Regions from separate parts of the Rossellomorea sp. y25 genome, predicted to be linked through region 1. Evidence: a T-box and tRNA genes for the amino acid it is inferred to sense, from the RefSeq annotation. Region 1 holds a T-box; the other holds one or more tRNA genes.
The links. The T-box of region 1 lies ahead of tyrS (tyrosine--tRNA ligase). A T-box ahead of a tRNA ligase gene usually reads a tRNA of that ligase, here a tRNA-Tyr.
Positions count from the first base shown of each region.

Region 2: it encodes a tRNA-Tyr, which carries the amino acid that the T-box ahead of tyrS (tyrosine--tRNA ligase) is inferred to sense. The anticodon was not compared.

Region 1 covers NZ_CP145886.1:3,576,933-3,580,321, forward strand. The annotation lists gene rpsD (30S ribosomal protein S4) at 1-569, shown strand, start outside; gene tyrS (tyrosine--tRNA ligase) at 909-2,171, opposite strand; T-box leader at 2,245-2,454, opposite strand; gene AAEM60_RS18055 (transglycosylase domain-containing protein) at 2,657-3,389, shown strand, end outside.
Region 2 covers NZ_CP145886.1:1,374,098-1,377,486, reverse strand. The annotation lists gene AAEM60_RS06850 (sugar ABC transporter permease) at 1-453, opposite strand, end outside; tRNA gene AAEM60_RS06845 (tRNA-Gly) at 1,128-1,201, opposite strand; tRNA gene AAEM60_RS06840 (tRNA-Leu) at 1,205-1,288, opposite strand; tRNA gene AAEM60_RS06835 (tRNA-Cys) at 1,297-1,370, opposite strand; tRNA gene AAEM60_RS06830 (tRNA-Gly) at 1,378-1,452, opposite strand; tRNA gene AAEM60_RS06825 (tRNA-Gln) at 1,457-1,528, opposite strand; tRNA gene AAEM60_RS06820 (tRNA-His) at 1,568-1,643, opposite strand; tRNA gene AAEM60_RS06815 (tRNA-Trp) at 1,655-1,728, opposite strand; tRNA gene AAEM60_RS06810 (tRNA-Tyr) at 1,809-1,892, opposite strand; tRNA gene AAEM60_RS06805 (tRNA-Thr) at 1,912-1,987, opposite strand; tRNA gene AAEM60_RS06800 (tRNA-Phe) at 2,001-2,076, opposite strand; tRNA gene AAEM60_RS06795 (tRNA-Asp) at 2,094-2,170, opposite strand; tRNA gene AAEM60_RS06790 (tRNA-Met) at 2,305-2,378, opposite strand; tRNA gene AAEM60_RS06785 (tRNA-Val) at 2,454-2,529, opposite strand; tRNA gene AAEM60_RS06780 (tRNA-Glu) at 2,570-2,644, opposite strand; tRNA gene AAEM60_RS06775 (tRNA-Ser) at 2,664-2,755, opposite strand; tRNA gene AAEM60_RS06770 (tRNA-Asn) at 2,762-2,836, opposite strand; rRNA gene rrf (5S ribosomal RNA) at 2,844-2,960, opposite strand; rRNA gene AAEM60_RS06760 (23S ribosomal RNA) at 3,259-3,389, opposite strand, start outside.

The DNA.
Region 1 (3,389 bases):
CTCGTCGTCTTGGAATCTCTCTAAGCGGTACGGGTAAAGAATTAGAAAAGCGTCCTTACGCTCCTGGACAACATGGTCCAAACCAACGTAAAAAAATCTCTGAGTACGGTTTACAACTTCAAGAGAAGCAAAAACTTCGTCACATGTACGGAGTAACTGAGCGTCAATTCCGTAACCTATTTGACCAAGCTGGCAAATTACAAGGTAAACACGGTGAAAACTTCATGGCGCTACTTGAGTGCCGCCTGGATAACGTTGTTTATCGTTTAGGTCTTGCTCGTACTCGCCGTCAAGCACGTCAACTTGTTAACCACGGTCACGTTACAGTGAACGGATCTCGCGTAGACATCCCTTCATTCCGCGTTCTTCCTGGTCAAACAATCTCAGTTCGTGAAAAATCACGTAACCTTGACATCATCAAAGAAGCGATGGAAGTGAACAGCTTTGTTCCTGAATTCCTAACTTTCGATGCTGACAAATTAGAAGGTACATTCACTCGCGTTCCTGAGCGTTCTGAATTACCAGCTGAAATCAATGAAGCTCTTATCGTTGAGTTCTACTCTCGTTAATCTTTGTGAGAAAAACACTGTCCATTTTATGGGCAGTGTTTTTTTTTAACTTCTTTAGTTGTTTGAACATTTATTAGTAAAAATCGAAGAGTTCACATCTGTTTTACGTATGTGATGGAATTAGGAGAAGCGTTTCTTATGAAGTTATTTTCAAATTTTGAGATATATTTTCAAAAATGGACTGTTTATTTTCAATTTTCAAGATATATTTTCAAAAAATTGCACTTTTATTTTCAATTAATACAATATATTTTCAAATCCCCCTTCCGAACACAAAAAAGCACGGTACCCGCTCCAAAAAGAGGAACGGATACCGCACTGTCAGATTCAATACTAGTATTATACGTACTGAATTCTAAAATATTTCTTCTTTCCGCGGCGAATGATGGTAAATTGTCCTTCGATTTTGTCACCTTCGCCCATCACATGCTGAAGATCCGTGATACGCTCACCGTTGATGTAAATCGCACCGTTCCCAACATCCTCACGTGCCTGACGCTTGGAAGGCGAGATTTTTGCATTGACGAGCAGATCGATTAATCCGACTTCTTCTCCTTTATATTGTTCAAAAGAAGGAACATCTTTGAATCCTTCCAGAATTTCAGAAGCTGATAAAGACTGGATATCACCACTGAATAAAGCTTGTGTAATGCGGATTGCTTGGTCAAGTGCTTCCTCACCGTGAATGAGCTTAGTCATTTCTTCTGCTAACGCTTTTTGCGCCTTGCGAAGATGAGGTTCCGTTTCAACAGACTGTGCCAGAGCATCGATTTCTTCATGGGAAAGGAATGTAAAGTATTTCAGGTATTTCACTACATCTGCATCGGCCGCATTGATCCAGAACTGGTAGAACTCGTAAGGAGATGTCTTCTTCGGATCTAACCAAATCGCCCCACTTTCGGTTTTACCAAATTTACTTCCGTCCGCTTTCGTTACGAGTGGAATCGTGAAACCAAATGCCTTCGTTTCTTCTTCATGGGTACGTCTGATCAATTCAAGGCCAGTCGTGATATTTCCCCACTGATCACTTCCACCGATTTGGAGCTTACAATTGTAGTTGTCGTATAGATGATTAAAGTCCAGCGCCTGCAGAATGGTATACGTAAACTCAGTGAACGAAATACCTGATTCTAAGCGTGATGCAATTGTATCTTTCGCCAACATGTAATTCACACCCACGTGCTTACCGAAATCACGAAGGAATGTAACAACATCCATTGCTCCGATCCAGTCATAGTTATTCACCATCACTGCACCATTTTCCCCTTCGAAATCGAAAATGCTTTGGAGCTGCACTTTAATGCTCGCTACATTCCCCTGAATCGCTTCAATTGTCTGCAATTTACGTTCCTCATTTTTCCCACTCGGGTCACCGATCAGGCCAGTTGCTCCCCCCACTAACACGAGAGGACGATGCCCTTGATTCTGAAAGCGTCGCAGTGTTAAAAATGGCAGGAGATGCCCGATATGCATACTGTCTGCTGTTGGATCAATCCCGCAGTAAATGGAGATACTTTCTTTATTCAACAGGTCCTTCAACCCTTCAGCGTCCGTTTGCTGATACGTGATTCCACGCCATTCCAAATCTTTTATCAAATCCATGTTTTTTCCTCCTTTTTTGTAAAACACGCACGGCAATACCCGAAAAAAGACAACAAAAAAGTCCCTGCAAATATGCAGGGACGCTGTCGCGCGGTACCACCCAATTTAAGGAATTACATCCTTCACTCATTAAAGATAACGGCTTTAACCGTTTGCTGCTACTAAAGGTTCACAGCAAAAGCTCCAGGATGTAATTCATCTGCCATTTGTGTCAGTTTACAGCAACCACTGACTCTCTTTTTAACAGGGAAGGCAGACTACTTATTCCTCTCATTGCGATCACACATTCATTTTTTAAGTTCATACATCCAGCTAAGAAGCCAGATCATCAATCATTCGCTATATAAGGTTTTTACCACATTCTAAATAAATAGTCAATAAACCTACTAAAAATACTGCCCGACCAACAACCCTTTTATTTGACTTTTTACGACAGCTCTCTCGTAAATATGCTATAATGGGAATGTTCTGGGGGGAATGATTATATGAAGGAAAAATGGAACAAATTACTTGAAAAACTAGATCCTGCAATCAGGTTCTTTTCAAATACTGGATTTCAAAAACGAGCTAGAATTACATACGGAGTATTTTGGAACCTATCCCTGATACTTGTCGTTCTATTTGTATTAGGCTTTGCATTTGCAGGAGGAGTCGGAGCCGGTTATTTCGCTTCTCTCGTGAAGGAAGAACCGATTCGTCCTTATGACCAAATGAAGAAGGACATTTACAACTATGAAGAAACGTCGCAGCTTTACTTCGCTGATAATGTCTATCTGGGAAAACTCCGGACGGACTTGGAGCGCGAAGAAGTAAAGCTTAAAGATGTCTCCGAAGACCTGCGGAATGCTGTCATTGCAACGGAAGATGAATACTTCAAAGATCATAACGGTGTCGTACCCAAGGCAATCATGCGTGCCGTACTTCAGGAATTCACCAATTCCTCTACCCAATCAGGTGGAAGTACACTCACTCAACAGCTGATCAAAAACCAAATTCTGACGAATGAAGTATCCTTTGAACGAAAAGCGAAGGAAATTCTTCTTGCTTTACGTTTAGAAAGATTTTTTGAGAAAGACGAAATACTGGAAGCGTATCTGAATGTAGCGACTCTTGGTCGTAATTCTTCCGGTCGGAATATCGCCGGTGTCCAATCGGCTGCTCAAGGGATCTTCGGAGTGGACGCCAAAGATTTAACCTTGCCTCAATCTGCTTTCATTG
Region 2 (3,389 bases), 2.2 Mb from region 1:
TTTCACAAAGATGAACTGCCAGATGAATCCGAGTAGCAATCCACCAATTACGTTGGGAATAAAAAACACTGTCCGCAAAATGTTTCGCGTCTTCAATGCTGCATTCAGTAAAAGTGCAAACCCGAAACCTATTAAATTACTAATAATCACAGCCGCAAACATAAACTTCGTCGTGAACATAAAGGAATTAAAAAATGTCTTATCATCTGTGAAGATCTTTTTGTAGTTATCAAATCCAACCCACTCTACAACTGAGCTGACACCATTCCATGAGGTAAACGAATAATACACCCCCATCAAAAATGGAAGAATCTGAATCACTAAAAAAAATATAAGTGCCGGTCCAACAAAGGCAGCATACGTCAGCAAGCTCTTATACTTGAACTTCTTCTTCGTAACCGCCTTGATTTGCGCATCTGGGCTTACTGGTCCAGTCTGAATCTTGGTTTCCACCCGTATCACCACCCCTAATAATGTAATCGCTTTCTTACATTATAATGGGAGCGCTTTCTTAAATAGGGGGACTCAATTGACAAAGAAGGTGCAAAATTTTGACTAGATGGGTTTGGGATGGGTTGGTGATGGGTAAATGAAAAGGTTGGGTTTCTTTGGCTTGATAAGGTGAACGTAGGGTACAATGCGATTTTGAAAATAAAATGCTGGAATTGAAAATAAATGTGGTGAATTTGAAAATAAAATTGGAAAGTCGATAATAAATGTAGCAAAGTCGATAATAAAATCGAAAGGTCGATAATATATCTGCCAAACTCGATAATAAATCCGAAAAGTCGATAATATATCTGCTAAACTCGATAATAAATTATCAAGTGCCTATAAATCTAGCAGTTATATAGTTATAGAGAGTCGCTTTTTTATGTAAAATTATCATTTTCACTCTAAAATAGTCTTTTTTCAACTCCATTCCTGTACAAAATGCTACTAATACTATCTATAATATTGAAAAACTTCGAATCTCCCCCCTTATCCTACTAAAATAAAGCTGTTACTCATTGATCCACACTAAAATCTACTCATTTATTACATTCTTCCACATTTACCTCCTAAATTTCAGTCTCAGAACAATAAAAAAAGACTTCCTCTAATGAGAAAGTCTATCATATGTAAATTGGAGCGGGTGAAGGGAATCGAACCCTCATCATCAGCTTGGAAGGCTGAGGTTTTACCACTAAACTACACCCGCGAATGGTACCGGTGGCCGGGGTCGAACCGGCACTCCAGAGGAACACGATTTTGAGTCGTGCGCGTCTGCCAATTCCGCCACACCGGCATTACATTTGGAGGCGGCAACCGGATTTGAACCGGTGATCAGGGTTTTGCAGACCCATGCCTTACCACTTGGCTATGCCGCCTTAATATTGGAGCGGAAGACGGGATTCGAACCCGCGACCCCCACCTTGGCAAGGTGGTGTTCTACCACTGAACTACTTCCGCACTACTGGGCTAGCTGGATTCGAACCAACGCATGTCGCAGTCAAAGTGCGATGCCTTACCGCTTGGCTATAGCCCACTGATAGTATATGTCACGGAAATGAAAATGTGACTTTTATGGGGCGACTGATGGGAATCGAACCCACGAATGCCTGAACCACAATCAGGTGCGTTAACCACTTCGCCACAATCGCCATGATAAAATTGGCAGGGGTAGTAGGAATCGAACCCACACCAAAGGTTTTGGAGACCTTCGTTCTACCTTTAAACTATACCCCTATGAAATATAATTGGTTTCCAATGAATCTTCCTGCTATTAGCTGGGGTTCAATACTCCGCTTACGCTAGGAAAAAAATCTTGGTGGAGGGGGGCAGATTCGAACTGCCGAACCCGAAGGAGCGGATTTACAGTCCGCCGCGTTTAGCCACTTCGCTACCCCTCCAAATAGTAAATCACTCGGTTGGTGCCGGCAAGAGGACTTGAACCCCCAACCTACTGATTACAAGTCAGTTGCTCTACCAGTTGAGCTACACCGGCATCAAGTAATAAATGGTGGCTCAGGACGGAATCGAACCGCCGACACATGGATTTTCAGTCCATTGCTCTACCAACTGAGCTACTGAGCCATTATGCAAAATAAATATGGCGGTCCGGACGGGACTCGAACCCGCGACCTCCTGCGTGACAGGCAGGCATTCTAACCAACTGAACTACCGGACCAAAAATTTTCGCGCCTGCAAATTTTTTTACCATGAGTTGCGCCAGCAAAATAACTTTCATTACCTCGCAATAGCGAAAATAACTATCCATGCGTGACTCATTAAGGATTATACTATCCAAAGTCAAAAATGGTATTGCGGGGACAGGATTTGAACCTGCGACCTTCGGGTTATGAGCCCGACGAGCTACCGAACTGCTCCACCCCGCGACGATATGATTTGTTAAGTTAAACTTATAAATTAAGGATGATTATTCAACTCAGCTTATGCTTCGTGAAAAATCATGGTGGAGGATGACGGGATCGAACCGCCGACCCTCTGCTTGTAAGGCAGATGCTCTCCCAGCTGAGCTAATCCTCCATTATATTCATTGTTTTATTTCATTTTTGGAAAAAAGTGTTGGTGACCCATACGGGATTCGAACCCGTGTTACCGCCGTGAAAGGGCGGTGTCTTAACCGCTTGACCAATGGGCCTTAATAAGAAGAAGTGTTATGGCGGAGAGCAAGGGATTTGAACCCTTGAGACAGCGTTAACCGTCTACACGATTTCCAATCGTGCTCCTTCGGCCACTCGGACAGCTCTCCATATAATGGCTCCGCAGGCAAGATTCGAACTTGCGACCGATCGGTTAACAGCCGATAGCTCTACCACTGAGCTACTGCGGAACGATATGCCTGGCGACGTCCTACTCTCACAGGGGGAGATCCCCCAACTACCATCGGCGCTGAAGAGCTTAACTTCCGTGTTCGGCATGGGAACGGGTGTGACCTCTTCGCCATTGTCACCAGACAATTCCTTGTCACTTTTTTAAGGACAAGTATTATTATATCGCGTAGATATATTTTTTCAAGGCTTTTTTTATATTTTCTTATAAAATTTATTCCCTGAAAACTAGATAAAGAATTGATGTCAAGAAAGCCGAATACCGACCAATTGTGCATCTACTTCTTCAAGTAGATACCATTCCAGCTCCGGCGGCTAGAGACTCGAGGTCATTTCAGTTCAATCAGCTGAGGGTAAAAGGCACCCTCTTCTGATTGCCCAAAAATGCTTGTCGTTTCTGGTCAAGCCGCCTCCGCTTTATAGTGTGGTTAAGTCCTCGATCGATTAGTATCAGTCAACTCCACATGTCGCCATGCTTCCATCTCTGACCTATCTACCTAGTCATCTTCTAGGGATCTTACTCACTTACGTGATGGGAAATCTCATCTCGAGGGG